2 linked regions of the Bradyrhizobium diazoefficiens genome follow. Each later gene encodes a partner of the first gene's protein in a complex. Links are inferred from orthologs where the notes say so. Each region holds a gene or a part of one and is shown in the gene's direction. Other genes may lie near its edges. The genes, in order: dnaN and JJB99_RS04335.

Region 1 (15,555 bases):
GGCCTCGTGGTCGAGATGGGTTCGCTCGGCGAGGAGCTGCGCCACGGCATTCTCAAGTCGCGCGTCGCAGCCGCCCGCGCCCATCACGCCACCTTCGACGTGCCGGAGGAGGTGCTGCATTATCTGGCGCGCACCATCACCCATAACGGACGCGACCTCGAAGGCGCGATCAACCGCCTTCTTGCTCATTCGAAACTCAACAACCAGCCGGTGACGCTGGAGATGGCCGAGCGCGAGGTGCGCGACCTGGTCCGGCCGCAGGAGCCGAAGCGGATCAAGATCGAGGACATCCAGCGCGTGGTGGCGCGGCAGTATAATGTCAGCCGCTCCGACTTGCTGTCCTCGCGCCGCACGGCCAACGTGGTCCGGCCGCGCCAGGTGGCGATGTACCTTGCCAAGACGCTGACCCTGCGCTCGCTGCCCGAGATCGGCCGCCGCTTCGGCGGACGCGACCACACCACGGTGCTGCACGCGGTGCGCAAGATCGAGGCCCTCGTCTCCAAGGACAATGCGCTGTCGGAGGAAGTGGAATCGCTGAAGCGCCAGCTTCAGGAATAAAGGCCTAAGCCTGCCGCCATCCTCCCGCCGCCCTGGCCATGCCCGGGCGGCGGTTTCGTTTGGGCGGTAAATCGTGGGAATCGTGCGGAACCACCTCCCAATCCCTTGAATCCGGGGGCCATCCGCGCCACCTTGCGCGACCCTGACGGCTTTGGTCATATCGGCTGGATGATCCGGCTTTCCGGGGTTTTCGGTGCCGTGGCGCGCGTCCCGCCGCCCGGCCTTTCCAACGCTGGTGTTTCCTAGGGGATCGGGCGAGTAGTGCAATGAAGGTTACGGTCGAACGCGCGCAACTGCTGAAGTCGCTGGGCCATGTCCACCGCGTGGTCGAGCGCCGCAACACGATTCCGATCCTCGGCAACGTGCTGGTGCGGGCCGAGAACGCGAAATTGTCGCTGAAGGCGACCGACCTCGATCTTGAGGTGACGGAGACGCTGCCTGCGGAAACCGCGACCGCGGGCTCGACCACGGTGCCGGCGCACATGTTCTACGACATCGTGCGCAAGCTGCCTGATGGCTCGCAGATCGTGCTGGAGGCCGACGGCGACCGCGCCGTGCTGGCGATCCGCGCCGGCCGCTCGCGCTTCACGCTGCAGACCCTGCCGGAGAATGATTTCCCGGATCTCGCCGCCGGCGACATGTCGCATTCGTTCAATCTCGCCGCCAAGGACGTCAAGCGGCTGATCGACCGCACTCAGTTTGCGATCTCGACCGAAGAGACGCGTTATTATCTCAACGGCATCTATCTGCACGCCGCGGGCACCGCGAAGGCGGCCACCCTGCGCGGCGTCGCCACCGACGGCCACCGCCTCGCCCAGCTTGATCTGGTCCAGCCCAAGGGCGCCGAGGGCATGCCGGGCGTGATCGTGCCGCGCAAGACCGTCGGCGAGGTGCAGCGCCTGATCGAGGACACCGAAGCCGAGATGACGATCGAGCTGTCGCAGGCCAAGATCCGCTTCACCATCGGCAATGTGGTGCTGACCTCGAAACTGATCGACGGCACCTTCCCCGACTACGGCCGCGTCATCCCGCAGGGCAATGACAAGGAGCTGATCGTCGACAAGAAGGATTTCGAGAACGCGGTCGACCGCGTCTCCACCATCTCGAGCGAGCGCGGCCGCGCGGTCAAACTGTCGCTGTCGGCGGGCAAGCTGGTGCTGTCGGTGACCAATCCGGATTCCGGCAGCGCGACCGAAGAGCTCGAGGTCGAATACGCCTCCGACGCCCTCGATATCGGCTTCAACTCCCGCTATCTGCTCGACATCGCCGCCCAGATCGAGGGCGACGTCGCAACCTTGAGGCTCGCCGATCCCGGCTCCCCGACGCTGGTGCAGGACAAGGACGACAAAAGCGCGCTGTACGTGCTGATGCCGATGCGGGTGTAATATCTACCGGCTTTCTTCGCACTGACTACATGTGTCATGGCCGGGCGTAGCCGTCCGAAGGACGGCGTCGCTTCGCTCGCCTATGTCCCGGCCATCCACGTCTTCGGCGCCAAGAACGTGGATGCCCGGCACAAGGCCGGGCATGACGAAAAGCGGATCACATGACCCCCTCCCGCATTCATCGCCTGACGCTGACGCATTTTCGCAATTATCGGGCGGCCGGGCTCGAGACGGCGGCTGACATGGTGGCGCTGGTCGGGCCAAACGGGGCCGGCAAGACCAATTGCATCGAGGCGATCTCGTTCCTGTCGCCGGGGCGCGGCTTGCGGCGCGCCACGCTCGAAGATGTTGCCGACAACCAGGGCGACGGCTCCTGGGCGGTGTCGGCGCAGGTCGAGGGCGCGCTGGGGCTGGCGACGCTCGGCACCGGCATCGATCCGCCGCGCGCCGACAGCACGGTGAACCGGCGCTGCCGCATCGATCGCGAGCCGGTCAACTCGGCAGCATCGTTCGGCGATCATATCCGCATGGTGTGGCTGACGCCGGCGATGGACGGGCTGTTCATGGGCGCAGCCTCCGAGCGGCGGCGGTTCTTCGACCGCCTGGTGCTCGCGATCGACAGCGAGCATTCCAGCCGCATCAACGCGCTGGAACGCTCGCTGCGCTCGCGCAACCGCCTGCTCGAGACCCGCAATTACGACGATCATTGGTGTGACGCGATCGAGCGCGAGACCGCCGAGCTTGCGGTGGCGGTCGCCGCAACGCGCGGCCAGACCGCGGCGCGGCTGACCGGCATGCTCAACGCACGCGCGCAGGCCTCCGCGTTTCCGTCGGCTAGAATCGCGCTCGACGGCTGGATGGAGAATGCACTGCTCGACGAGACCGCGACTTCGGTCGAGGACCGCTACCGCCAGATCCTGCGCGACAACCGGCCGCGCGATGCGATCGCCGGCCGCACCACCGACGGCCCGCATCTGACCGATCTCCAGGTCGTCTATGCGCCGAAAAGCATGCCGGCGCGCGATGCCTCGACCGGCGAACAGAAGGCGCTGCTGATCGGCCTCGTGCTGGCGCATGCGAGCCTGGTCGCCGAGATGACCGGCATCGTGCCGCTGCTGCTGCTCGACGAGGTCGTTGCCCATCTCGATCCGAACCGGCGCGCGGCGCTGTTTGGCGAACTGCACAGGCTCGGCGCGCAGGTCTGGCTGACCGGTGCGGATCCGGCCGCCTTCACCGAGATCGGCGCGGGCGGCGAAGTCTTTGACGTCGAGAGCGGACAAGTCTCGGCCCGGCGCTAGACGGCGCCATTGAACCCGGCCGTTTTCCGCGGCGACTAGCCCTGTGAGGCCGCACCGACGCTGTCGCAGCCGCTCGCAAATCGCGCAATGACATCACGCGCGATATCCCTGCAAGATGCGGGACGGTAAGGCTCGGGGCGAAAATCCCGGCACGATGGCGGGCGTTCGTGTGCGGCCTCGCTCTTCTCGCAAGCTGCACGGGGGCCTTTCCAGGGCGTCTGGAGGTGCTCCTGGAACCAGCAAAATCCCGGCCTTTGAAGATCGGAAATGCCGACCGAATCGCGCTTTTCCCGACGTCCGGAATCGGCTTTCAAAAGCCTTGAAAATCGGCCTAAAAACCCTATCTCCTCAAAGGGTTGCGAGGGGATACTTTGCGCTAGGCGCAATCTCTCTTTCGTGGCACAAATAGCCTGCAAATCAGCGCCTTTTGCGCGGCTGATTCGGGCGACATCTCGAAGGCCTCTCATGACAGAACCTGCTCGGCAGACGCCTGCCGAAAACGAGCCCTCAAATCCGAGCGATTACGGGGCGGAATCGATCCGCGTGCTCAAGGGCCTCGATGCCGTGCGCAAGCGCCCGGGCATGTATATCGGCGACACCGACGACGGCTCGGGCCTGCACCACATGGTGTACGAGGTCGTCGACAACGCCATCGACGAGGCGCTGGCGGGCCACGCCACGCGCGTCGACGTGATCCTCAACGCCGACAATTCCGTCACCGTGCGCGACGACGGCCGCGGCATTCCGGTCGACATCCACAAGGGCGAAGGCATCTCGGCGGCCGAGGTCATCATGACCCAGCTCCATGCCGGCGGAAAATTCGACCAGAACTCCTACAAGGTCTCCGGCGGCCTGCACGGCGTCGGCGTCTCCGTCGTCAACGCGCTGTCGAGCAAGCTGGGCTTGCGGATCTGGCGCGACGACAAGGAGCACTACATCGAGTTCGCCCATGGCGATGCCGTGGCACCGCTCAGGGTCGTCGGCGACGCGCCCGGCAAGCGCGGCACCGAGGTGACGTTCCTGGCCTCGTCCGAGACCTTCAAGAACATCGAGTATGATTTCGCCACGCTCGAGCACCGACTGCGCGAGCTCGCCTTCCTCAATTCCGGCGTCAACATCGCCCTTTCCGACATGCGTCACGCGGTCGAGAAGCGCGAGGAGATGTACTATTCCGGCGGCGTCGAGGAATTCGTCAGATATCTCGACCGCAACAAGAAGGCGCTGGTACCGGCGCCGATCATGGTGCGATCGGAGGCCAACGGCATCGGCGTCGAGGCCGCGCTGTGGTGGAACGACAGCTATCATGAGAACGTGCTGTGCTTCACCAACAACATCCCGCAGCGCGACGGCGGCACCCATCTCGCCGGCTTCCGCGGCGCGCTGACGCGCCAGGTCAACGGCTATGCCGAGGCCAATGCGAAGAAGGAAAAGATCGCGCTGACCGGCGACGACTGCCGTGAAGGCCTCACCGCCGTGCTGTCGGTGAAGGTGCCCGATCCGAAATTCTCGTCGCAGACCAAGGACAAGCTGGTGTCCTCGGAAGTGCGTCCCGTGGTCGAGAACGTCCTCAACGAGGCGCTCCAGGCCTGGTTCGAGGAACATCCGAGCGAAGCCAAGATGATCGTCGGCAAGGTGATCCAGGCCGCCGCCGCGCGTGAGGCTGCGCGAAAGGCGCGTGAGCTGACCCGCAAGAGCCCGCTCTCGGTCTCCTCGCTGCCCGGCAAGCTTGCCGACTGCCAGGAGAAGGATCCGGCCAAGTCCGAACTCTTCATCGTCGAGGGCGATTCCGCAGGCGGCAGCGCCAAGCAGGGCCGCAACCGCGAATTCCAGGCGGTGCTGCCGCTGCGCGGCAAGATCCTCAACGTCGAACGCGTTCGTCCAGACACGATGTTGAAAAGCGAGCAGATCGGCACTCTGATCACCGCACTCGGCACCGGTATCGGCGACGAGTTCTCGATCGACAAGCTGCGCTATCACAAGATCATCGTGATGACGGACGCCGATGTCGACGGCGCCCATATCCGCACACTGCTGCTCACCTTCTTCTACCGGCAGATGCCCGACATCATCGACGGCGGCTATCTCTATATCGCCCAGCCGCCGCTCTATAAGGTCGCGCGCGGCAAGTCCGAGCAATATCTGAAGGACGAGCGGGCGCTGGAAGATTATCTGATCGACGCCGGGCTCGACGATTGCGTGTACATCCCCGGCACCGGCGGCGATCGTTCCGGCCGCGACCTGCGCCAGCTGGTCGACGACGCCCGCGTGGTCCGCAGCATCCTGCGCAATTTGCACAGCCGCTACAATCGCAAGGTGATCGAGCAGGCCGCCATCACCGGCGTGCTGAACAAGGCGATCTACGGCAATCCCGAGAAGGCCGCCGCAGCCGCGCAGTACATCGCGAGCCGGCTGGACAGCCAGGCCGAGGAAGTCGAGCGCGGCTGGGTCGGCCAGTTCGTCGAGGGCCAGGGCTTCCTGTTCGAGCGCACCGTGCGCGGCGTCAAGGAAGCGGCCATGATCGACGATGCGCTGCTCGGCTCGGCCGAGGCCCGCAAGCTCGACGAGTTCACGACCAAGCTCCAGGACGTCTACGCCCGCTCCGGCAAGCTGCGGCGGAAGGACACCGAGCACGTGGTCCACGGCCCGGTCGATCTGTTCGAGGCGGCCACCGACTTCGGGCGCAAGGGCATCGCCCTGCAGCGCTACAAAGGTCTCGGCGAGATGAACCCGGAGCAGCTCTGGGAGACCACGCTCGACACCGAGGCGCGGTCGCTTTTGCAGGTGAAGGTCAAGGAGGTGGACGAGGCCGACGACATCTTCACCAAGCTGATGGGCGACGTGGTCGAGCCGCGCCGCGACTTCATCCAGGAACATTCGCTGAGCGCAACGATCGATATCTGAGGCTTGCTCGCCTCTCCCGCTTGCGGGACAGGCCGACGCGCTCGCAGAGCGCGGCGGGTGAGGACTCTCTCTTCGCGAGGATACTGTCCGGAGATTTCGACAATCCCACTGCGGAAGCACCCTCTCCCCCGCCCTCGCCTGCAAGCGGGGAGGGAGCACACCTCCTTCGTGGCAGCCATCAAGGTCGAATTGCTACCGCACTCGTTTCTCTGTATTTTCCGCTTCCGAAGCAGCCCGCCCCAACCGTACCAGGACGGAGAGACCTCAGTGGCGCCCATCCAATACATCGTCGAGGGCGGTCACCGGCTCTCGGGCTCGATCGAACCGTCCGGCAACAAGAATGCGGCACTGCCGATCATCGCGGCGGCCCTGCTCACCGAGCATCCGGTGACGCTTGAGAACGTGCCGCGGATCCGCGACACCGAGACGCTGGTCGAGCTGATCCGCTCGGTCGGCGCGGCGGCAGAATGGACCGAGCGCAATACGCTTCACATCCACGCCAAGAGCATCCGCGCCGCCGATCTCGACCCCGAACTGTGCGTGCGCATCCGCGCCTCGATCCTGCTCGCCGGTCCCCTGCTGGCCCGCTGCGGCGAATTGATGCTGCCGCCGCCCGGCGGCGACGTCATCGGCCGGCGCCGGCTGGACACGCATATGCTGGCGCTGGAGCAGCTCGGCGCAAAAGTCACTGCGACCGACCGGCTGGAATTCCGCTGCCCCAAGCTGACCGGCGCGGACGTGTTCCTGGACGAGCCCAGCGTCACCGCGACCGAGAACGCGCTGGTGGCGGCGGTCGCCGCCGATGGCGTCACCTATTTGCGCAACGCCGCCTCCGAGCCGCATGTGCAGGACCTCGCCCATTTCCTGGTCGCGCTCGGCGCCAGGATCGAGGGCATCGGCACCAACACCATGATCATCCATGGGCCGGCGACGCTGGGCGGGGCGAGCTACCGGATCCAGCCCGACCATATCGAGGTCGGCTCGCTGATCGGGCTTGCCGCGGTGACGCGCTCGCAGATTGGTATTGTGCGTGCCGGCGTCGAGCATCTGCGCTCGATCCGCATGGGTTTCGAGCGGCTCGGCATCGTCTGCCGCGTCGAGGGCGATGATCTCATCGTGCCCTCCAATCAAACATTGAAGATCCAGGACGATTTCGGCGGCCACGTGCCCAAGCTGGAGGACCAGCCATGGCCCGCCTTCCCGGCCGACCTGATGTCGATCGCGATCGTCACCGCCACGCAATGCGAGGGCGTGATCCTGATGTTCGAGAAGATGTTCGAATCGCGAATGTTCTTCGTCGACAAGCTGATCGCGATGGGGGCGCGTATCGTGCTCTGCGATCCGCATCGCGCCATCATCGCCGGCCCCAGCCGCCTGCGCGGCGCATCGATGATCTCGCCCGACATCCGCGCCGGCATGGCGATGCTGCTCGCCGCCGTCTGCGCCGAGGGGACATCCACGATCAACAACGCCGACCAGATCGAGCGCGGCTACGAGCGCATCGAGGAGCGCCTCAACGCGCTGGGCGCGAAGATCAAGCGGGTGCCTGAGAGGAAGGGCTGAGACGGCTCTTCCGTTCTCCCCTTGCGGAAGAAGATGGCATAGCGCTCCGCACATTGATCTCGTGCCCCGGACGCAGCACAGCACGTCAGTGATGCGCTGCTGAGCCGGGGCCCATACCGCGACATTGGTGTCCATGGCTTCTGGGTCCCGGCTCGCGCTTCGCGCGTCCGGGACACGAGAGCAGGGCCATGTTTTCGACGTGCGGCTGTGCTATGGCAGCCGCCATGCTCGATACCATGCAACATCAGCCGCAGCCGCAAGCCGGCGTGCCGCAAAACCATCTCGCGCTGGAATTCGCCGAGACGCTGCGGCTGGCCGTGCCGATGATGCTGACGCAGCTCGGGCAGATCGCGATGATCACGACCGATCTCGCGATGATCGGCCACCTCGGCGAGAGCGCGGTCGCAGCGGCCGCGCTGGCGCATACGGTTTATTTCGTCAGCTTCACCTTCGGGCTCGGCCTGATGTCGGCGGTGTCGCCGCTGGCCGCGCAGGCGTTCGGCGCCGGAGATGTCAGGCGCGTGCGCCGCGCCTTGCGCGTCGGGTTGTGGGTCGCGCTGCCGATCTCGCTGCCGATGATAGCCTCGCCGCTCTATGGCAAGCAGATCCTGATTGCGCTCGGACAGGCGCCGCAGTCCGCCGCGCTGGCGCAGCATTATCTGAATGGCCTCGCCTGGGGCATCGCGCCGGCGCTCGGCTTCGTCGCGCTGCGCAGCATGATGAGCGCGGTGAACCGGCCACAGGCGCCGCTGTGGATCACCGTTGCGGCGATCCCGGTCAATGCCGCACTGGTCTATTGCCTGATCCACGGCCTGTTCGGCCTGCCCGAGCTCGGCCTGTTCGGCGCCGGGCTGGCGACCACGCTGGTCAATCTCGGCACCTTCGTCGCCACGCTCGCCATCGCTGCATGGCGCAAGCCGTTCGCGGATTATCATCCGCTCGCCCATCTCTGGAGGATCGACTGGCCCTTGATGCGCCAGCTGATCGGGATCGGCGCGCCGATCTCGTTCTCGCTGCTGCTCGAATACGGCCTGTTCTCATCGGCGGCGCTGCTGATGGGGCTGATCTCGACCACGGCGCTCGCCGCGCACCAGATCGCGCTCCAGGTCACCGCCGTGCTGTTCATGGTGCCGCTCGGCATCGGCATGGCCGCGACGGTGCGGGTCGGCCACGCCTTCGGCCGTGACGACATGATCGGCGTCAGACGTGCGGGCGTCGTCGCTGCCGTGCTCGGCATCGCTTTCGTCGCGGCGTTGACCATCGGGATCATCCTCGGGCGCTATCAGCTCGGGCGGCTGTTCTTCGGCAGCAGCGAGGCCAGCGCGCCGACGGTCGAGCTGACCGCGACCCTGCTGCTGGTCGGCGCGACCTTTTTCATTGCGGACGCGCTCCAGACCATCATGGGCGGCGCGCTGCGCGGCATCAATGACACCAGGATGACACTGGTGTTCGCGGCGATCGGCTATTGGTGCATCGGCTTCCCGATCGCCTGGATGCTGGCCTTCCACGCCAATCTCGGCGCGGTCGGCGTCTGGATCGGGCTGTCGATCGGATCGTTCGTCTATGCGGGCCTCCTGATCTTGCGCTTCCGCATGCTGGCGCGCAGACTGGGGGGATGACAGGACCGGTTCGCGAAATCACTCCCGATGTCGATGTCGGCACGGTGCTATCAGGCGCGCAGTTCATCGACGCATTTCGTGTCGAGCTCGGCCCGAGGCAATTGAGTGCCCGCGAGGCCTGCACCCGAATGATGCTGCACGGGCCGCGCTGGATCGATGCGCTGACGCGCTTGCGCAACATCCTGGTGAAACCCTTCGGACTGAAGACATCGGGCGAAGGCGCTCCGGCTCCGCACGGGATGATCGGCCTATTTCCGGTGCTGAGCGAAACACCGGAGCGGCTGATCGCCGGTTTTGACGACTACCATCTCGATTTCCGCGTCGTGGTTGATGTCGCCGGCGACACAGCGGACCGGCGGGTGACATTGACCACGTTGGTGCGGACCAACAATCTGCTCGGGCGGGCCTATCTCGCGCTGATCATACCGTTCCACAAGCTCGTGACCCGCAGCATGATGGGAGACATCGCGGAGCCGGTGCGATGACGCTGTCCGTCAACCGTTCCAGGTCGCGGCCGTCCCATCAAGTCCGCACCGGCTGCCCGATTCCCAGCAAGTTGCCTTCGCTGTCGCGGAACCAGACACCCCGCTCACCAACGCCCTTGCTGGGATAATTCCCGGCGATCTCCGCAATTCCGTCGACGGTCTTCAGGCCGGGCAGGTCGTACTCCTCAAAGTGGACTCCCCGGGCGCGAAGCTCACGCACGGTTGCTTCGAGATCCTCGACTTCCCAACCCATCTGCGTGTGCGTGCCGGATTGCATTCCGGCTGAGACGAATAGCGCAAACTCGCCGCCGGCGCAGACGTAGTGGAGTCCGCCCGGACGCTCTTCAACCGGCTCAAGTCCGAGTTTCTCGGAGTAAAACGCTCGCGCGCGGTTCAGGTCTTTGGCCGGAAGCCGGGCTGCCACCTTCGCGTTCTCCAACATGGCCTTCCCTTTCTTCGTCTTAAGTTTGCCTACCAGTACTGCGACACAAGACGCAGCCGAACGTACTCGCTTCGTCCGCGAAAGCCGATGTTAAGAGGACACCCATTTGGCTCACTCCGCCACACGCGCAGGCTTGCCCCCCGACGCCTCCGACCATTCGCCCACCACGCGGTCGAGATCGCAGAGATTCTGGTGCATCTGCTCCAGCGAGAACCCGAGCGCGAAGAAGCGTTCGGCTGTGTCGGCGGGCTGGCCGCGGATCAGGCCGTCCTGGCGCACGGCGGCGACCGCCTCCGCGTAGTGCTGGAGCGCGACGTGGACGGGATGGATCGGCGGCGCGCCCGCGCCCTCGCGCAACGCCGCGGCGGCCGAACGCAGGAAGCATGCGATCACGGTGGAGACCTCCATCAGCGGCCCGGCAAGCCGCGTCTGCACTTCGGCCGGCAGCGGCACCACGGTGGAGCGGCCGATCATCACGACGTCATGGCGAAGCCGCAGCACCGTGCGCAGCAGCGGGCCGGTATCGGGGCCGCTCGACAGCCGCGCGGCGCGCTCACGCTCGGCTTCGGCGCCGATGGCATTCATGCCGACCATTGCGGTGCCGATGCCGTCCTGGATCCGGTGCAGCGCGTCGTTGTCGCGGCCGCGCGTGAGGCCTGCGAGCAGCTCGGTGAAAGCGTCCGCGATCAGCTCGAGCAGCCTGGCTGCGCTGGCACGGATCTGCCGCACCGCGCGCGAGGGCAGCACCAGGAACGAGACGAGCAGGCCGGTAACGGCCCCGACGCCGACCTCGCTGACGCGATCGATCGCCGAGGTCATGGGATCGGAATGATGCATGGTCGGCACCAGCAGCACGATCACGGCCGTGACCGTGGCGGCGCTGAGGCTCGGATTGACCGCGGCGATGAACGCGAGCGGAGCGACCGAGAGCACCAGCAGGCCGAGCAGGCCGGCCTCGCTGGAATAGGGGATCAGGATCGCGATGGCGCCGCCATAGATCGCGCCGCCGATGGTGCCGAGCATGTAGTCGCGCGTCGCCTTCAGCGAGCGGCCGACGCTCATCTGGGTCACGATCAGCGAAGTCAGGACCGCCCAGAGTGGCAATAGCAGATGCAGCGCGGTGGCGATCGCATAGGCCGCGGTCGCGGCCACCGTGACCCGGATCGCCAGCCCCAGTTGCGTCCGCCGCGACCGGAGCCGATCGAACACCTTCCCTGCGAATGCCATCGTCGAATGTCCCGATCCTCGTCAAGCCAAAGCATGGCTGGTGCCCGCGGCCCCACGGCCGCTTGAAAGGCCAAATCAGCCCGCCTAACCTGCGCGCCAAAACGAGGAAACACGATGGCCCACGAAACCGCAACGCTCGCCGCCTATGTCATCAATCTGAAATACCCGGATATTCCGGCACAGGTGCTCGATCGCGCCAAGGTGCTGACGCTGGACTTCCTCGGCAGCGCCATCCGGGCCCGCAGTGAGGCGGAATCGACCCCTTCGATCCTGAAGATGCTGGAGGCGCTCGCGCTCGACAGCAAGGGCCGCTCCACCGTGTTCGGCGATACCAAGACCTGGACGCCGGCGGTCGCCGCCCTCCTCAACGGCGCGCTCGGCCATTCCCTCGACTTCGATGATACGCACGCCGATTCCTCGCTGCATCCGAGCGCACCGGTGGTCCCGGCCGCCTTCGCCGTCGGCGAGATGGTCGGCGCCTCGGGCCGCGACGTGCTAACCGCGATCGTCGCGGGTTATGAAGTGTGCTGCCGGCTCGGCAACGCGCTCGATCCGACCTCGCATTATGCGCGCGGCTTCCATCCGACCGCGACCGCCGGCACCTATGGCGCGGCTGCGGCGGCCGGCAAGCTGTTCGGCCTCAGCGAGAAGCAGATCATCGCCGCGTTCGGCGTCTCCGGCAGCCAGGCCGCGGGCTCGCTGCAGTTTCTGGTCAACGGCGCCTGGAACAAGCGCTACCAAGTCGGCGCCGCCGCGATGAACGGCGTGATTGCCGCCACATTGGCGCGCAACGATTTCGTGGGATCGACGGAATCGGTCGAGGGCAAGCACGGCCTGCTCGCCGGCTACACCGACGATGCGCATCCGGACAAGGCGGTCGCCGAGCTCGGCAAGACCTACGAGACCATGAAGATCGGCGTCAAACCTTATCCGAGCTGCCGCTACACCCATGCCGCGATCGACGCGTTGATCGCGATGCGGCGCGAGCACAATCTGACGCCCGACCAGGTCAAGCGCGTCGAGATCGGCCTGCATCGCAACGGCATCACGCTGACCGGCGATGCCGCCACCAAGCGGCATCCGCGCTCGATCGTCGGCGGGCAGTTCTCGATGTTCTTCACCGGTGCCCTCGCCCTCGACCAGGGCTCGTTCGGCTGGGATGACTATCGCCGCCTCGGCGATGCCGCGATCGACGCGCTCGCCGACAAGTTCGACGTGGTGCAGGACGACCGGCTCGAGATCGGCCGCAGCCATCCGTTTGGCGCCCGCGTCAGCATCACGACGGATGACGGCGTGCATGAGCGGCTCTACGCCGATCCCTCGGGAGAGCCGACATCTTTCCCGGATACGCAGGCCATGCAGCAGAAATTTTTGACCCTGGCGCGCCCAGTGCTGAACGCGCGGGCGGAGAAATTTGCCGATGCGATCATGACGCTGGAGCGATTCGACCGCGTGGCGCAGGCGACGGAGTTGGGGAGATAGACCAGCGCCACAGCGCGCTGCTTACCCTCCCTGGAGGGATCCGGGACGAGCGTAGCTCGCCCGTGGGTCGCTACGCATGCCGCGAAGCGAAATGCGTAGCGGGGTGGGGTGACGGTCTCTCCATCTCCAACAGCGCCCGTGTGGAGAGATCACCCCACCCCGCTCGCGCTGCGCGCGATCGACCCTCCCCCTCCAGGGGAGGGCAAGTGCTTCCGCCGTCAATTCATCCCCGCCAGCTTCCCCTTCTCGCGCGTTGCCGCAATCACATCCCGCACCAGATCGAACACGCCGTCGGCTTCCGGCGGCCAGTTCGGCGAGCGGCCCATCCGCACGATCACCAGCTTCTCCGACGGAATCACGATGGTGTACTGCCCGATCGTGCCTTTGGCGAAGAACGCATCGCGGGGCCAGCCGTGCTCGATACGGAAGTTTGCGCCAAAGCTGTCGCCCTGATTGGTCCAGAAGCCGGCGCCGATGCCGACCCAGGCATTTGGCGTGGCCGTCGCGGAATAGTTCACCCAACCTTCGGGCAGGATGCGCTTGCCGCCGGCGACGCCATCGTTGAGGTAGAACTGGCCGAAGCGCGCCCAGTCGCGCGCGGAGGCCAGCATCTCGCCGGAGCCCTCGATCGTGCCTGAGGCATCGAGCTGGAGCGTGACGTGGCGCATGCCAAGCGGGCCAAACAATTCGCGGCGCGCGAAAGCAAGCGCATCGCTGGGCTTGCCGCCGGCGACCTCACGCAGCAGATGCGCAAGAATGAGGAAATTGCCGTCGTGATAATTCCATGCCGTGCCTGGGGCCGTCGCAAGCGGCGCGCGTTCGGCAAAGCTCGCCATATCGTCCTTGGCGTATTTCATGGTGTTGACCGGTTCGAGCACGGAGCCGAGCGAGGCCTGCAACGAACTTCCGAGCGCAATGCCGGCGGTGTGACGCAGCAACTGGTCGACAGTGATGGCATGGCGCGGATCATCGGGATTTTGCCAGGCGGCAATTGGCGCGGGTCCGTCGAGCTTCAGCTTGCCCTGGCGCACGAGAATGCCTGTCAGCGCCGAGATCACCGACTTGGTCATGGAGAAGCCGAGCAGTTGGGTCTCCGGCCCGACACCGTCGGCGTAGCGCTCGGCGATGATGCGGCCGGCCTTCATGACGACGATCGCGCGGGTGCGCCGATAAGGTGGCTGCGCGGGCTCGGCGAAGGCGCGGTCGAGCGCGGCAGCCAGGCCTTCACTTTGCGGGGCGACGATATCAGGGCCGGCGATTTCAGAGAGCAACGCCGGCTGCTTGTCGTCAGGTGGCAACGCGGCGTCGGCGACCCCCTGGCCGTGCTCGAGCGTGCAACCGAGCCCCTGGCGATAGATGGCATGGCTGCGGCCGATGCCGAACAGGCTCACCGTGACATCCTTGCGGGCGCGATCGGCCCGAAAATCCATCGCCCAGGTCAGAAGACTCGCACCCGGCATCGCATCGATGGTTTCGGCGAGGTCGCGCTGGGGATCGAGGCCGGAGACGAAGATCTCCGAACAGAGCGTGTGGGCGATGAAGCCGGTGGCAACCTTGGGCACGTCACGCGCCCGCGCGGCACCGAAGGCGAGGCCGGTACAGGCAATGGCAGTGCTGAGGAGGAGGATTTTGCGGCGGCGGGTCACAGGCTTTCTCCGGCTATGGGGCGAATGCGGGAGAACAGACCGGATGCGGGCGACGCGCGCTCGCCGGATTTGGAAATCGGCCTAGCTGAAAGCAGATCGGGCTCATCGATTCTGAAAAAACTCAGTTCTTTCAGGTCCTTGGAATTTGGCCCCGACGGCGATGGGGTCTACTCCCTCTCCCCGTTCTTACGGGGAGAGGGTCGGGGTGAGGGGCCTCTCTCCGCGAACGAGATCACCGTGAGACCTGTACCCCCTCACCCGAATTCGATGTGCGATCGAATTCGACCTCTCCCCGCAAGCGGGGAGAGGTTAAGGACCGTCACGCCGCATTCACCTTCAGCCGCCGATATTCTGTCGGCGTCACGCCGGTCACCGCCTTGAAGGCGCGGTTGAACGGGCCGAGGGACTGAAAGCCGGCGTCCATCGCGATGGTGATGACGGGAACCTCGGCCTGGGTGGGATCGGCCAGCGCCGCTTTGGCTTCCTCGATCCGGTGGTTGTTCAAGAACACATTGAAGTTGCGGTAGCCGAGCCGCTGGTTGATCAGCCGCCGCAGCCGGTATTCGGGAATTCCAAGCTTCGTGGCGAGCGTGCCGATAGTAATGTTGTCGTGGCGATAGATGCGCTCGTCAGCCATCAGCCGCATCAGCGCATCGACCAGCTTCTGATCCGCGCCGGAATCCGCGGCAACGGCGGCAGGGGGGGGAAGGTTTGCCGCGGCTTCGACTGGCGCCGGAAACAAATCCGCGGTATTGACCTGCATCATCGCATAGCAGATCGCGGCGACGAGACCGGCGAGAACGGCCGCGTTCGCGACATTGGCGATCGCGGCGTTATCCCGGCCCCATATCGATATCTGCAGCAGCACATTAACGCCGCCATAGAGCAAGGCTGCACTGACGATGAATACCCGCACATTGCGCCGGCGCTCGACCAGATCGGCCGACCA
Region 2 (15,676 bases), 920 kb from region 1 along the record:
ACAAGGATGCGCAGTTCATCGTCGACGTGAAGTCGACCGGCCTGTTCGTCACCGATCCGGTGTTGCAGAAGCAGGGCGCGAAGGTCGCCTATTGGAAGACCGGCCATTCCTACATGAAGCGCCGCACCAATGAGACCGGCGCGCTCGCGGGCTTCGAGAAGTCGGGCCACTTCTTCTTCAACAAGCCGTATGGCCGCGGCTATGACGACGGTCTGGTTTCGGCGCTCGCGATCTGCGACATGCTCGACCGCGCGCCCGGCAAGTCGATGGCCGACCTCAAGAACGCGCTGCCAAAAACCTGGTCATCGCCGACCATGTCGCCGCATTGCGCCGACGAGGTCAAATACGGCGTCATCGACCAGGTGGTGAAGCACTTCGACGGACTGCAGGCGCAGGGCGTCAGGATCGGCGGTCAGGCAATCCGCGATCTCGTCACCGTCAACGGCGTGCGCGTCACGGTCGAGGATGGCAGCTGGGGGCTGGTGCGCGCCTCCTCCAACAAGCCGGAGCTCGTGGTCGTGGTCGAGAGTCCGGTCTCCGAGCAGCGCATGCATGACATGTTCGAGATGGTGAACAGCGTGCTGCGCACCCATCCCGAGGTCGGCGCGTACAATCAGAAGATCTGATTGACGACTGCCTGACGCGACGGCGGCGCGCTCCCTCGCCCCGTTCTTACGGGGAGAGGGTTGGGGGTGAGGGGCCTCTCTCCACACGTGTGATGGCAGTGGGACCTGTACCCCCTCACCCGGATTGCTTCGCAATCCGACCTCTCCCCGCAAGCGGGGCGAGGTTAGCAGTCTCGGTTGCCGCCTAAGCCGCCACCACCGCCGGGATCGGCAGCGCCGTGACCGACTTGATCTTCTCCATCGCAAAGCGCGAGGTGACGTTCTTCAGCGGCACGGCGCTGATCAGCTTCTTGTAGAAGACGTCATAGGCCTGCATGTCCGCGACGACGACGCGCAGCATGTAGTCGACGTCGCCGGCCATCCGGTAGAATTCCATCACCTCGGGCATGGCGCTGACAGCTTCGGCGAACTTCTTGAGCCAGGCGTCGGAATGGTCGGCGCTCTCGACCGAGACGAACACGGAGATGCCGAGCCCGATCTTGTTCTGGTCCACCAGCGCCACGCGCTTGATGATCACGCCGTCGGCCTCCAGGCGCTGGATGCGCTTCCAGCAGGGGGTCGAGGACAGTCCGACGCGGTCGCCGATTTCGGCGACGGAGAGCGAAGCATCTTCCTGGAGCACCATCAGAATCTTGCGGTCGATGGCATCAAGGCGGCGGCTGGTCTCGGGGATCTGGACGGCAGCATCGGTCATTTGAAGAACTTTGTTTCATTTCAGGGGCTGATTTCCCTGATATAGAGAAAATCTTTCTATGGCAAGCGCGTATTCTCGACGGCCGCGCGATGCCGGAATCCGGCAATCGCCAAAAAACTGTTCTGCTGCAATGTGTTGCGAAGCAACTACGGCGTCATCAGCCCTTCGCGTGCACCCAGCGGCCTAGCAGATGATGGGCGATGGCGAAAGGATGCGGGCCGGCAAGTCCGCCGGGATGGGTCCGCGTCAGCATCTGGGCGGCCTCCTCGCGCGTGAACCAGCGCGCGTCCTCAAGCTCCGAGGGGTCGACGACGATGTCCTCGTTCAGCGCCCGCGCGCTGCAGCCGATCATCAGCGACGACGGGTAGGGCCAGGGCTGGGTCATGTAATACTGCACATCGGTACAGCGAATCCCGGATTCTTCGAAGATCTCGCGGCGCACCGCGTCCTCGATGGTCTCGGCGGCCTCGACGAAGCCGGCGAGGCATGAATACATGCCCGGCGGAAACTGCTTCTGGCGGCCGAGCAAGCATTTGTCGCCGGAGGAGACGTGCATGATCACGACGGGATCGGTGCGCGGAAAGTGCTCGGCTTTGCAGGTAGGGCATTCGCGCTTCCAGCCGCCTTCCTTCATCGCAGTGCGGGCGCCGCAGTTGGCGCAATAGCCGTGGCGCTGATGCCAGCCCACCATCGACTTCGCCATCGCGACTGCCGAGAGCTCGTCGGGCGGGATCGCGCCCTGCATCGCCATGCCGCGCAGCTCGGTGACGGTATAGTCCTCGCGTCCGATCAGCTTCTCGGCCGCGGCCTGCGACAGGCCCATGCCGAACACGGCAGCGCCGTCACGAAGGCCTAAGAAGATCGTGCCGGGATTGGCGCCGCATTTCAGCGCCTCGTCCATTCTGAGCAGCGCGCGCACCTTGTCGCCCTCGCGCTTCACCAGCAGTGAGTCTCGGTAGGCGACATAGGCGCGCGAGGACGATTTCTGCTCCAGCGCGAACAGTTTTTCGTCATCGCGGCGCAGATGCGCGGCGCGGTCGAGGACGTTGGTGACGAAGGCCGGCTGTCCCAGTGGAAACGAGTCGAATGCTGACATTGTTATTCTTTCAACCCAACCAGATTTTTCGGCGCAGCGCGCTGATGAAATTCTGCACTTCAGTGGCGTCGTGCGCCAAAGGCGGCATCACGCCCCAGACCGGACGCGGCCATGCCGCGTCACCGGTCCGGCGCGCGATGATGTGGACGTGCAGCTGTGGCACGAGGTTGCCGAGTGCTGCGATATTGAGCTTGTCGCATTTGGTGATCTCCTTGAGCGCGCGCGAAACGCGGGAGATCTCGGTCATCAGCTGCGCCTGCTGCACCTCGTCGAGGTCGATGATCTCGACCGCATCCACCCGCCGCGGCACCAGCAGCAGCCAGGGATAATGCGCGTCCTTGATGACCAGCACCTTCGACAGCGGCAGATCGCCGATGTCGATGGTGTCCTCTTTCAGGCGGGAGTGCAGCGACCAGGCGGGATCGGGCATATGCGTTTCCGGATGGCCCGTTGGCGCGGGCTGGTTGGTGCCACCATACGATAGGGAGTCCGGTAGGGGAAGGATTGGGCCCCGCTGCCGCTGCATACGCGGTCGTCGCTTTCTTCTCCCTCTCCCCGTTCTTACGGGGAGAGGGTTGGGTGAGGGGCCTCTCTCCACACGTGACACCGTCGAGAGACCTGTACCCCCTCACCCGGATCGCAAGAGCGATCCGACCTCTCCCCGCAAGCGGGGTGAGGTGAAGCGGAGCGCGCCGCCGAATCCTCTTTACGCCTCCGCGATCACCCGCGCATTGCCGCGGACGGAAGCCTCGCTGACGCGAATGCCGAGGCCAGGACCATCCGGCACCACAACATGGCCTGCGCGGTTCGCCACACGCTCCTCCAGTACGTCCTCGGTCAGCACGTGATGCGGCATGTAGAATTCGCAGCCGAGCGAGATGCCAGGTGTGGCCGCGATCAGCTGCGTGCCGGCGGCAAGGCCAATGCCGCCTTCCCACAGCGTGCCGCCATAGCCGGGCAGGCCGGCGATGTCGGCAATCGCCATGATCGCCTGCGCCTCGAACAGGCCGCCCGCCTTCATCAGCTTGATCGAGACGGCGTCGGCCGCCTCGCGGCGTGCCACCTCCATCATGTCGCGGCGGTCGAAGCAGCTTTCGTCGGCGAGCACGGGCGTTTCCAAGGCCGCGGTGAGCTGCGCCATCACGTCGAGATATTTGCGCGGCACCGGCTGCTCGATGAAGGTCGGCGCAAATTCCTCGACGTCGCGCAGGATTTTGATGGCCCCGAACGGCGCCAGCGCCTGGTTGTAGTCGACGCGCAGATCGACCTTGTCACCGAATTCTTTGCGGATCGCTGCGAGGTGATCGAGGTCCTCGCGATGCGGCTTCACGCCGGTCTTGACCTTGTAGATGACATTGCCGTCTGGAACCATTGTCCGCATGCGCTCGAGATCGGCGGCAAAATCCGGATCGGCGATCGAGAAGGAGAGCGGAATGGTGTCGCGCACGCGGCCGCCGAGGAGGTCGGCGACGGACAGCCCCGACGATTTGCCGACGATGTCGAGCAGCGCCATCTCGATCGCGACTTTTGCTTCCGCATGTCCGACCAGCGCGCGGTCGAGCTCCGCCATCAGCGCCCGGATGCGGCGCACCGGCTTGCCGAGCAAGACCGGCCGCAAATAGATATCGAGCGCGGAGAAGGCGGCCTCGGGCGTTCCGGTGAACACCTCCCACGGCGCGGCCTCGCCCCAACCGATCACGCCGTCGCTCGACGTCAGCTCGAGCAGCACGCGCTTCACCGTGCCCTTGACGTTGCCGACGCCCTGCAGGCGCGCCATCTTGATCGGGCTTTCGATCAGGAACAGCCTGAGACGTTCGATGGTCGCTTCGCTCATGTCAGGCCTCCATTGACGTGCCAGACCTGGCCGGTGACGTAGGACGCCTTCGGTGATGCCAGGAAGGCGATGATCTCGGCGACTTCCTCGGGGCGGCCGCGGCGGCGCATCGGGATCAGCGCCTCGGTCGCGGCGATCTGCTCGGGCGAGAGCCGGCTCGCGCTCGGCTTGTCCTTGACGATGAGGCCGGGCGCAACCGCGTTGACGCTGATGCCGTCGCTGGCGAGCTCGATCGCGGTCAGCCGCACCAGTGCTTCCAGCGCGGAGCGGCTCGCCGCTGTCGCCGCGAACGGCGCGAATTCGGGCCGGATCGCATGCGCCACGAAAGACGATACTGCGACGATCCGGGCGTCCTGTCCTGCACGCAGCAAAGGAAGCGCGGCCTCGACCATTCGCGTGAACGCCAGCGCCGATTCATCCATCGCCCGCCGGAATTGATCCGCCGGCGTGCCGATCGCGCTGCCGCGGCGGGCATGGCCGCCGACGAGAATCAATCCGTCGATCCGACCGAAGGCCGCTTGCGCGGCGGCAATGGCGTTGGCGGCGGCAGTCTCTTCCGCGAGGTCGCCAAGGCACTTCGCGACCACAGCACCTCTCGCTTCAGCTTCCGCCGCCGTCGCACCGAGACCTTCAGCGTTCGAACGCGTGTGCAACAGCAACGCGGTGCCGGGCGCCGCGAGCAGCTTTGCGGTGGCGCGGCCGATACCGCTGGCGGCGCCAGTGACGAGATAGACACGATCGATATCGGGCATCACGGTGTTGCGTTGGCCGGCGGCAGCGCGCCGGTGCGGTGGAAATGGCTGAGGAAGGCGCGCGTTGCGGCTGCTTGCGGATTATCGATCACCTGCCGGGCCGGGCCTTCCTCGACCACGACACCGTCGCGCATGAAGATGAGGCGGTCGGCGACCTCGCGGGCAAAGGCGATCTCATGGGTCACGATCACCATGGTCATGCCCTCGGAGGCCAGCTGCTGGATCACGCTCAGCACCTCGCCGACCAGCTCGGGATCGAGCGCCGAGGTGGCTTCGTCGAACAGCATGACATCCGGTTCCATCGCCAGCGCACGCGCGATCGCAACGCGCTGCTTCTGGCCGCCGGAGAGCGTCGCGGGATATTGGTCGGCCTTCTCAGCAAGGCCCACCTTGGCAAGCTGCGCACGCGCGAGCTTTTCGGCGTCAGCCTTGGCCATCCGCCGCACGGTGACTGGCCCCTCCATCACGTTCTGAAGCGTCGTCATGTGCGGGAACAGATTGAAATGCTGAAACACCATCCCTGTGGTGGCGCGAAATTTGGCCAGCGTCCTCACGTCCGGCGGCTTGGTGCCTTCCCCGAACCGGAAGTGCGTGTCGCCGACGCGAACGCTGCCGCCGTCGGGCACGACCAGCAGATTGATGCAGCGGAGCAGCGTCGACTTGCCCGAGCCTGATGGCCCGATCAGCGCGACGACGCCGCCCTTGGCGACGTCGAGATTGATGTTCTTGAGGACCTCGTTGCTGCCAAAGCTCTTGCGAAGGCTGCGGATCTCGATCTTCAAAGTGTTGTTGGACGTCTCGTTCATTCGCCGACCGCCAGTTGCTTCTCGCCGCGGCGGACGATGATGGTGAGCGGAATCAGGATCGCCGCATAGGCGACCGCGACCGCGGTGTAGGTCTCCAGCGGCCGGTAGCTGTCATGGGCCGCGACCTGGCTTTGATAAACGAGGTCAGGCACCGCCAGCACCGAGACCAGCGAGGTGTTCTTGAACTGGATGATCGACTGGTTCATCAGCGCCGGGATCATGCGCTTGATCGCCTGTGGCAGCACAATGCGCCGCATCGTCTGTCCCGGCGTCATGCCGAGCGCGGCGCCGGCTTCGGACTGGCCGCGGTCGATCGAGACGATGCCGCCGCGGATGATCTCCGAGTAGAACGAGCCGCCATAGAGCGACAGGGCCAGCGCGGAGGCCGTGATCGGCGTCATCTCGACACCGGCGAGGATCGGCAGCGCGTAATAGAACCAGATCAGCTGCACCAGGATCGGCGTGCAGCGGAACGCCTCGATGAAGGTGAGGGCGAGGAGGCGCACCGCCTTGAAGCGCGACAGGCTGCCGAACGCGCCGAACAGGCCGAAGACGAGGCCGAGCACCACGATGACCACGGTGAAGCCGACGGTGACGCCGAGCCCGTTAAGGAAGAGCCAGCGATAGCTCCAGAGAATGCCGAAGTCCCACTGATACATACTCTTTCGGACCTCAGTCGCGTAATGGCTTGGAAAGTTCGAGCCGCGCGCTCGCTGCACCTCTCCCGCTTGCGGGAGAGGTCGGCGCGAAGCGCCGGGTGAGGGCTCTCTCCTCTTGGGGAATCTCCCTAGAGGAGACACCCTCACCCCAGCCCTCTCCCGCAAGCGGGAGAGGGAGTGGAGCGGCGCGCGCGGATCGAGACTGCCCCAAGTTTGCGATACCTTACAGCGAAACGCCCGGCGGAATGTCTGCTTCCGTCACGCCCACCAGCTCCATGTTGGTGATGATCGCATTGCGGATGAAGCCGAGGCCCTTGTTGAAGTCGATCCAGGTGTTGACGTAGTCGCGGAACGTCTTGTCGGTCTCGCGGCGGAAGCCGGCGTTCGACGTCGTCGCGAAGATCGGCGTCGGCAGCACGAACTGGCCGAGCGACGGGTTCTTCTTCAGCACGGTCAGCGACAGCATGGTGATCAGGCACTGCGCGTCGACGCGGCCGGTCTGCAGCGCGGCGGTGGCATCGTCGGCGGTCTTCAGCCGCGAGATCTGCGCCTTCGGCGTCAGGCGGCTGACGACCTGGTCGTGCGAGGAGCCCTGGTCGACCGCGATCTTGATGTCGGGCGAGTTCAGCTCGGCCCAGCTTTTCGGCTTGAAGTCCTTCTTGCAGAGAATGCCAAAGGCGTTGTTGAACACCGGCACCGAGAAATCGACCACCAGCGCGCGCTTCGGCGTCGGGTTGAGCCCGAAGAAGATATCAATCTTGTTGGACTGCAGGTCGAGTACCGAATTGCCCCAGGTGGTTTCGGTGATCTCGAGCTCGGCCTCCATGTCGTCGGCGAGCCCCTTGGCGATATCGATGTAGAAGCCTTTCCACTGGCCGCTGGAAAGATCCTTCATGTAATAGGGCGCGCCGCCGCCGACCGCGCCGATCCGCATCTTCTTGGTGCGGCGGATGCGGGCGAAGGTTGACTCGTTGGGATCGGCCGTCTGGGCCACGGCCGGAGAGGCGAGCGCGGCCGCGGTCATCGCGCCAAGTCCGACAATCGATGCGACATCACGACGTGTAACCATTGGGATCAATCGCTTTTCTGGTTGGATGGAGTTCCAGCAGCGTTCTTAGCAAGGCGGTCCCATCAGCGAAAGCACAGCCTATCGGCTGGGCAGACCCGGATTTGCCCGGATGCTGGGCAAACCCCGACGGCTTGAGCCGATACTCGCTTGCTTTCCCGCTCTTTTGGCCCCAAATAGGGACCGGGAGATTGGCGGTGGACGAGCCACTCGCCAACCGGGTCAGGTCCGGAAGGAAGCAGCCCTAACGAGGTCCGGATCGGGTCGCTCGTCAGTCTCCTACCTGTTTTTCCGAGCGAATTGCGCCGGCGGGCCTCCGCCAGCGCGCTCCTTTCCGCAAAAGCCGGCCGAGAGACATTCCATTGCGGATCGACCGATGACTGAAGCTGGCGCCCCTCCCAACTCTGATAGCGCCGGCCAGGCAACGCCCTACCGGGTTCTGGCGCGCAAATATCGCCCCTCCTCTTTTGACGATCTGATCGGCCAGGAGGCCGTGGTCCGCACCGTCTCCAATGCGTTCGAGACCGGACGGATTCCGCAGGCCTGGATTCTCACGGGTGTCCGCGGTGTCGGCAAGACCACCACGGCGCGCATCCTGGCCCGTGCGCTCAACTACGAGATGCCGGATGGTTCGGTGAAGGGGCCGACCATTCACATGCCGACCTTGGGCGTGCATTGCCAGGCCATCATGGAAAGCCGGCACATGGACGTGCTGGAGATGGACGCGGCCTCGCACACTGGCGTTGACGACGTCCGCCAGATCAATGACAGCGTGCGCTATGCTCCCGCCAGCGCCCGCTACAAGGTCTACATCATCGACGAAGTCCACATGTTGTCGACGGCGGCGTTCAACGCCTTCCTGAAGACGCTGGAGGAGCCGCCCGAGCACGCCAAGTTCGTGTTCGCGACGACCGAGATCCGCAAAGTTCCGGTCACCGTGCTGTCGCGCTGCCAGCGCTTCGACCTGCGCCGCGTCGACGCGGATGTGCTGATGAAGCACCTCGCCAATATCGCTGCGAAGGAAAGCGTCGAGATCGAGCCGGAAGCGCTCGGCATCATCGCGCGTGCCGCGGAAGGCTCCGTGCGCGACTCTCTGTCGCTGCTGGACCAGGCGATCGCGCATGCGGCCGGTGCCGTGAAGGCCGATGCGGTCAGGCAGATGCTGGGCCTCGCCGACCGCACCCGCGTCATCGACCTCTTCGATTCGCTGGCGCGCGGCGACATTGCTGCCGCGTTCAAGGAGTTCCGCGACCAGTATGACGTCGGGGCCGATCCGATCGTCGTGCTCTCGGATCTCGCCGAATTCGTCAATTTCGTCACCCGCGTCAAGATCGTGCCGGCGACCGCCGATAACGTCGCCTATGGCGAGACCGAGCGCGTGCGCGCGCGGGATTTTGCCGCGAAGATCTCGATGCGCGTGCTGTCGCGGATGTGGCAGATGCTGCTCAAGGGCATCACCGAGGTGCAAGCCGCGACGCGTCCCGCCGCAGCCGCCGAGATGGTGCTGGTGCGCATCGCCTATGTCGCTGATCTCCCGACGCCAGATGAAGCGATTCGGATGCTGGAGCAGAACGGCGGCGGCTCGCCGGTCGTGAGCGGCGGCAGCGCCGCGCGCGCCAGCGGTCCGTCCGCACCGGCGGCCTCCGCGGCGCCGGTTGCGTCTGCCGCGCCTGTTCGCATGCCGACCTCGTCACCGACTGCGTTCGGCGGCGGCGGCGCCCGGCCGCAGATGGCGGCGCCCGCGCCGGATCCGCAAAGTGCGGCACCGCAGCTGCGCATCACCAGCTTCACCCAGCTCGTCGCGCTCGCCGGGCAGAAGCGCGATCTCATGACCAAGGGCGCACTCGAAGGCGACATGCGCCTCGTCCGGTTCGAGGAGGGCCGGCTGGAGGTGGCGCTCGAGCCGAACGCCTCCAAGACCATGATCTCGGAGCTCGCCAAGAAATTCGAGCTCTGGACCGGCCGCCGCTGGACGGTGATCGTCTCCAACGAGCAGGGCCAGCCGACGCTGCGTTCGGTGAACCAGGCGGCGAAGCAGGAGCATGCACGCACCGCCGAGGCCGATCCGCGCGTGCAGGAGGTGCTGTCGCGCTTCCCGGGATCGAAGGTCGTCGAGGTCCGCAGGCTTGCCCCCGAGACGCCGGAATCCAATATTAACGCGGACTATGGCAGTGACGATCCGCCCGACGGTTCCGATACCGACGACGATCTCTGAGCCAGTTTTGAGGACAAGCACCCATGGCTGATTTTCTCGGCATGATGAAGCAGGCGGCGCAGCTGCAATCCAAGATGCAGGAGATGCAGGAGCAGCTCGCCAACGTCGAAGTCGAGGGCATCTCGGGCGGCGGTCTCGTCGCCGTGCGTATGACCGCGAAGATGGACGTGAAGGGCGTGAAGATCGATCCCTCGCTGATGAAGGCCGAAGAGCGCGAGGTGCTGGAAGATCTGCTCGTTACCGCCTTGAGCGATGCCCGCCGCAAGGCGGAGGCGGCGATGCAGGAGAAGATGCAGTCGCTCACCGGCGGGCTCGGCCTGCCGCCGGGGCTGTTCGGCCAGTAAGATGGGCGCGGTTGCAGGTCCTGAAATTGAGCGGCTGGTCCAGCTTCTGGCGCGGCTGCCGGGCCTCGGTCCGCGTTCGGCGCGGCGCGCGGCGCTGCATCTGATCAAGAAGCGCGAAGCGCTGATGATGCCCCTGTCCTCGGCCTTGCAGGTCGCGCTCGACAAGGTCGAGGTCTGCAAGACCTGCGGCAACATCGACACGCAAAATCCCTGCACCGTCTGCACCGATCCGAGGCGCGATCCCTCTATCATCGTCGTCGTCGCCGATGTCGCCGATCTCTGGGCGCTGGAGCGGGCCAACGCGACCCAGGGTCGCTATCACGTGCTGGGTGCGACCTTGTCGCCGCTCGACGGCGTCGGCCCGCAGGACCTCACCATCGATGCGCTGGTGGCGCGCGCGCATGCGGCCGAGGTGCACGAGATCATTCTGGCGCTGAATGCGACCGTCGACGGCCAGACCACGGCGCACTACATCACCGACCTGCTTCAGGACGCCAACGTAAAAGTAACCCGACTCGCGCACGGTGTGCCCGTCGGCGGCGAGCTTGATTATCTCGATGAAGGTACGCTATCGGCCGCCATGCGGCAGCGGACGCTGTTCTAGCCATCCAGACTTTACGGAACGGACGACATGACGAAACTTTTCGCCACACGATTGGCTTTGGTCGCGACGATGATAACGCTGGTGACCCCGGCCGTCTCCGCGCAACGGGACGACGAGGCGCCGCCGGCGCCCAAGCCCGGCAAGCCGATCAACAATGGCGACGTGCTTTCGGGCGAGCTGAATGCACTGAAAGTGCGTGACGTCAAGAACGGTGGCAAGCGGATCGCGACCTATCAGATCACCTCCGAGCCGCGCCGCCTGCCGGCGCCGAACGGGCTGTGCAATCTCGAGACCGGCCCTGAGACCTTCCAGCTCGTCACCTCCAGCGACGCGCAGGCCGCACAGCTGAAATCGTTCGTCGGCAAGGCGATCTCGGTCAAGGTCGATGAGGTCGCCTGCGCCAGCGATCCCGGCCAGATGAGCGAGGCCGTGGTGACGAAATGGAGTTTGATCAGGAAGCAGTAGGAGGCGCGACGGCTCTCTCGGCCGTCATTGCGGGGAGCCCTTGCGACGAAGCAATCCCAACTATTTCCGCAGCGGCAGTCTGGATTGCTTCGCTTCGCGCGCAATGACGAGGAGAGAGGCGAGTCCTACACCCTCACCGGCCCCAGCGTCTCAAAATGCCTGCGCTTCTGCAGCCACGCCAGCAGCACCAGGCTTGGGATTGCCACCAGCACGCAGATCACGAAGAACAGCGGCCAGCCGGTCGTATCCGCTACGAAGCCGGCACCCGACGACAGATACGTCCGCCCGACCGCCGCAAGCGCGGTGAGCAGCGCATATTGCGTCGCCGTGTGCAGCGGGTTCTGGCAGAGCGCCGAAAGATAGGCGACGAAGATCACGGTGCCGATGGCGCTGGTGAAATTCTCGGCGCAGATGGCGAGCGCCAGCGCCCACTGGTTGGTGCCGACCACGGCGAGCCAGGAGAAGGTCAAATTGGCCAGCGCCTGCACCACGCCGCCGATCCAGAGCGATGCGGCGAGCGAGTAGCGCCGCGCGACAAATCCGCCGGCGAAGCCGCCGATCAGCGTTGCGGCGAGGCCAACGCCTTTCACGATCGCTGCGTAGTCGTTGCGGGAAAAGCCAAGGTCGATCACGAACGGTGCCGTCATCGTGCCGGAGAAAGCATCGGTGAACTTGAACAGCACGACGAAGGCGAGCGCGGCAGCTGCGTCCTTGCGCGACAGGAATTCCGAGAAGGCGCCGATCGCGGCGTGCAGCACGCGCGTGAACGCAGTCTCCGTTTGCGTCGCGGCTTCCGCCCGGACCGATTGCTCGGGCTCGGTTGCGGTCAGCGCCGTGATCGTCCCGATCAGCACCATCGCCGCCATCACCACATAGCCCCACATCCAGGCCGACGCACGCGGGATGCCGGTGCCCTCGAAGCCCGAGACGATGAACAGTGCGCCTGCGGTCGAGACCAGCATGCCGATGCGGTAGGCCGCGACATAAGCCGCCATGCCGGCGGCCTGCTCGCTCTCGGGCAGGCTCTCGACGCGGAAGGCGTCGACCACGATGTCCTGCGTCGACGATGTCGTCGCCACCAGCAGCGCGCCGAGCGCGACGTAGAACGGCGAGCGCGCGGGATCGGTGAGCGCCAGCAGCAGGATTGCGATGATCAGCAGCAGTTGCGAGAACAGCAGCCAGCCGCGCCGCCGTCCGAACGCGCGGGTGAACAGCGGCACATGCAGCGCATCCACCAACGGCGCCCACAGGAATTTCAGCGTGTAGGGCGTGCCGACCAGCGCAAACAGCCCGATCGTCTTGAGATCGACCCCGGCCTCGCGCATCCACACCAGCAGCGTCGATCCCGACAGCGCCAGCGGCAGGCCGGAGGAGAAGCCGAGGAACAGCACGATCAGCACCCGCGGCTGCAGGTACACGGCAAGGCCCTCGCGCCAGGAGGTCGCAGGGGCGGCGGTCGCAGCAGGGGAGGTCGCCTCGGGTGCGGTCATGGGGAGGTGTTAGCAGATTCTGGCCGCCACAAGGGAGGTGTCGTCGCCCGGCTTGACCGGGCGATCCAGGGCGGATTCAATCGCTCGTCGCAACACGCTGTGTATCGCTCACTCGGAGCAATTGGTCGAGAGTTTCCGCTGGTGTTTTCCAGCCCAGGGTTTTCCTAGGCCTGGTATTGAGAGCAAGAGCGACGCCCTCAAGGTCATCGGCGTTGTGCATGCTGAGATCGGTCCCTTTGGGAAAGTACTGGCGCAGCAACCCATTGGTGTTCTCGTTGGTGCCGCGCTGCCATGGGCTATGAGGGTCGCAGAAGTAGACCTGCACGCCTGCGTCAATTCTCAGACGTGCATGCTGAGCCAACTCAGCTCCTTGATCCCAGGTCAGCGACCGGCGCAGTTGCTCGGGCATGGTGAAGATTGCGCGGGTGATGGCGTCGCGCACGGCTTCAGCGCCATGTCCGGCGAGTGCAGATCCTTTCACCCCAGCTTCCCGTTCCTGGTCCGTCATACGCGGCAGATGCAACAGGATGGTAAAACGGGTCGTACGCTCCACCAGGGTGCCGATCGCGGAGCTTCCCAGACCCATAATGAGGTCACCTTCCCAGTGGCCCGGCACCGCGCGATCAGCGGCCTCCGCCGGACGCTGACTGATCATGATCTCGGAAGGAATGAAGCTTCGGCCTTTACGGACGCGCGCTCTCGGCATCCGCAATGCCCGCCCGGTGCGCAAGCAGGCCGTCAGTTCGCGGCGCAAAGCTCCTCGACCCTGCACATAAAGCGCCTGATAGATCGCCTCGTGACTGATGCGCATCGCCTCATCCTCGGGAAAGTCGAGCCGAAGTCGCCGAGAAATCTGTTCGGGGCTCCATGCCCTCGCCCAGCGTCGGTTTTGCCGATGCACAGCCCGGCGTCCCTTCCACACGACCTTCGGGCCAACGAGGAGTTCCCCGTCCGGCTTGGCGATCATACCGGCAAGCCTGTCCTGCACATAATCCCGCAGGGCCGGATTGACGGCCAACTTCGCCAACTTGGGCCGTCGGGCAGACCGATCAGCGTGCCATTGTGCTGTGGTCGCTCGGTACTCTGGAGCACCGTGGCGGCGCGCCACATTGCGCCGGAGTTCACGAGAGATCGTGCATGGAGGCCGATCGAGCCGACGAGCGATGGCTCGCACCCCATGACCCTGTGCACGCAAGATGGCAATCTCCTCACGTTCCGCGAACGAGAGGTAGCGCTCCGATGCAGGCTTGGACGACCGCGATAAATGTGTTGGCGGCATACCGCCTGCCCTCCGGAACCAGCGTACTCCGATCGCCGGCGACACCCCGGCCTCAACCGCAGCATCCTCGCTCGATCGTCCCGAAGCAATCGCAGCCCAGAACGGTCTGTAATGCCTTCGTAGGGCCTCTCGGGGCCGACCTGATCGCACATAGTTCTCCATCGCAACCTCCTTTGCTGAAGTGTTGCGACGAGCGGTTGAATCCGCCCAGTATTCCAGAGGCCGGAGTTAGGGAGGACCAGCGATCCCCGAGTAAAGATCGTTCCAGTTCGGATTGTCCTTCTCGATCAGTGCGATCTTCCAGTCGCGCTTCCACTTCTTCAACCGCTTCTCCCGCTTGATCGCATTCTCGGGGTCGTCGAACTGCTCGAAATAGACCAGCTTTACGACATCGTAATCTTTCGTGAAGCTCTTGATGAGCTTCAGTTTGTGTTCTGCCACGCGGCGTATGAGATCGTTCGTCACGCCGATGTAGAGCGTGCCGCCGATCTTACTGGCGAGAATGTAGACGTAGTAGCAGCGTTCGCCCATGCGCCGTCTCTGGGATACTGGGTCGCCCGGTCAAGCCGGGCGACGACACCTGTAATTGAGGCGGCAGTCTCTGCATCTCAGCGCAGTGTCACTCCCCCGCCTGAAGCTTCCTCGGGAACAGCTCGGCGGCCCCAGTCGCCACCAGCCGCGGTGCTTCCGCCGGCGCATCGGTCTTGCTGAAATCGAGCTCCTCGATTCGGCCTGCGCGCTTCTCGATCTTGTCGGCGGAGATGAGTATCTGGCGGACGTCCTCGTTGGCGTCGGCAAAATGCTTCTGGAGCTTGAGCACGCGCTCGCGCAGGCGGCCGAGGTCGTCGCCGAGCTTGATCACTTCGGTCTGGATCTGGTCGGCGGCATCGCGCATGCGCGCGTCCTTCATGATCTGCTGCATCACCTGGATCGCGAGCATCAGCAGCGAGGGCGAGACCAGCACCACGCGGGCACGATAGGCCTTCTGGATCACGTCGTCGAAACCGTCATGGATCTCGGCGTAGACCGATTCCGACGGCACGAACATCAGCGCCATCTCCTGGGTCTCGCCGGTGACGAGATATTTGTCGGCGATGTCGCTGACGTGCTTCATCACGTCGCCGCGCAGCCGCTGCGTGGCCACCCGCCGCTCCTCGTCGGTGCGGGCATCGTGCAGCGCCGTCACCGCCTCAAGAGGAAATTTCGCGTCGATGCAGAGCGGGCGCTGGTCGGGCAGGAACACCACGCAGTCCGGCCGTTTTCCGGTCGAGAGCGTGAACTGGAATTCGTAAGCCCCCTTCGGCAAGCCGTCCTGGACGATCGCCTCCATCCGTGCCTGGCCGAAGGCGCCGCGCGACTGCTTGTTGGCGAGCACGTCGCGCAAGGTCGTCACCTGCGTGGTGAGGTCGGTGAGGTTTTTGTGGGCGTTGTCGATGATGCCGAGCCGCTCGTGCAGCGCGCGCAGGCTCTCCATGGTGTTGCGGGTGGAGTGTTCCATGGACTGGCCGACCCGATGGGTCACCGAATCCAGCCGCTCATTGACGGCGCGGGCCATCTCGGCCTGGCGGCCGGCCAGCGCCTGAGTCATGGCATCGGCCCGGCCGGCGGCCTCGCTCTGGGCGCGTAGCACCTGGGCGAGGCGCTCCTCAAGCTCGTCGGCGCGGATGGCACTCGCCATCGCGAGTTCCGCGCCGCGCCGCCCGGAGCGTACGATCACGACGGCGATGACAATCAGCAGGATGAGGA

What was found.
Region 2: the proteins of dnaN (region 1) and JJB99_RS04335 are in contact, whole or in part, in a cryo-EM structure (PDB 8GIZ), measured with the Escherichia coli proteins. The link is inferred for Bradyrhizobium diazoefficiens from one-to-one orthologs.

What each region holds. Positions count from the first base shown.
Region 1 is NZ_CP067100.1:856-16,410, forward strand. What follows is about bases 108-2,883. They hold dnaN (DNA polymerase III subunit beta), read left to right. Parts: upstream 108-824; coding sequence 825-1,943; downstream 1,944-2,883. Other genes in these bases: dnaA (chromosomal replication initiator protein DnaA), read left to right, coding at 108-558; JJB99_RS36635 (hypothetical protein), read left to right, coding at 1,980-2,108; recF (DNA replication/repair protein RecF), read left to right, coding at 2,105-2,883. Also shown: more of dnaA, read left to right, coding at 1-107; more of recF, read left to right, coding at 2,884-3,241; gyrB (DNA topoisomerase (ATP-hydrolyzing) subunit B), read left to right, coding at 3,707-6,142; murA (UDP-N-acetylglucosamine 1-carboxyvinyltransferase), read left to right, coding at 6,410-7,705; JJB99_RS00030 (MATE family efflux transporter), read left to right, coding at 7,930-9,324; JJB99_RS00035 (DUF2867 domain-containing protein), read left to right, coding at 9,321-9,809; JJB99_RS00040 (VOC family protein), read right to left, coding at 9,847-10,251; JJB99_RS00045 (FUSC family protein), read right to left, coding at 10,363-11,478; JJB99_RS00050 (MmgE/PrpD family protein), read left to right, coding at 11,593-12,960; JJB99_RS00055 (serine hydrolase domain-containing protein), read right to left, coding at 13,179-14,606; JJB99_RS00060 (helix-turn-helix domain-containing protein), read right to left, coding at 14,926-15,555. UniProt on the Escherichia coli protein: Confers DNA tethering and processivity to DNA polymerases and other proteins. Acts as a clamp, forming a ring around DNA (a reaction catalyzed by the clamp-loading complex) which diffuses in an ATP-independent manner freely and bidirectionally along dsDNA.
Region 2 is NZ_CP067100.1:918,108-933,783, forward strand. The notes cover bases 7,432-10,328. They hold JJB99_RS04335 (DNA polymerase III subunit gamma/tau), read left to right. Parts: upstream 7,432-7,909; coding sequence 7,910-9,748; downstream 9,749-10,328. Other genes in these bases: JJB99_RS04325 (transporter substrate-binding domain-containing protein), read right to left, coding at 7,432-7,536; JJB99_RS04340 (YbaB/EbfC family nucleoid-associated protein), read left to right, coding at 9,772-10,092; recR (recombination mediator RecR), read left to right, coding at 10,094-10,328. In the rest of the region: JJB99_RS04285 (phosphomannomutase/phosphoglucomutase), read left to right, coding at 1-626; JJB99_RS04290 (Lrp/AsnC family transcriptional regulator), read right to left, coding at 811-1,320; nudC (NAD(+) diphosphatase), read right to left, coding at 1,478-2,416; JJB99_RS04300 (HIT domain-containing protein), read right to left, coding at 2,427-2,846; JJB99_RS04305 (muconate cycloisomerase family protein), read right to left, coding at 3,123-4,250; JJB99_RS04310 (SDR family NAD(P)-dependent oxidoreductase), read right to left, coding at 4,247-5,002; JJB99_RS04315 (amino acid ABC transporter ATP-binding protein), read right to left, coding at 5,002-5,808; JJB99_RS04320 (amino acid ABC transporter permease), read right to left, coding at 5,805-6,467; more of JJB99_RS04325, read right to left, coding at 6,691-7,431; more of recR, read left to right, coding at 10,329-10,696; JJB99_RS04350 (hypothetical protein), read left to right, coding at 10,724-11,161; JJB99_RS04355 (AmpG family muropeptide MFS transporter), read right to left, coding at 11,287-12,651; JJB99_RS04360 (IS30 family transposase), read right to left, coding at 12,728-14,092; JJB99_RS04365 (GIY-YIG nuclease family protein), read right to left, coding at 14,159-14,461; JJB99_RS04370 (DNA recombination protein RmuC), read right to left, coding at 14,550-15,676. UniProt on the Escherichia coli protein: Part of the beta sliding clamp loading complex, which hydrolyzes ATP to load the beta clamp onto primed DNA to form the DNA replication pre-initiation complex.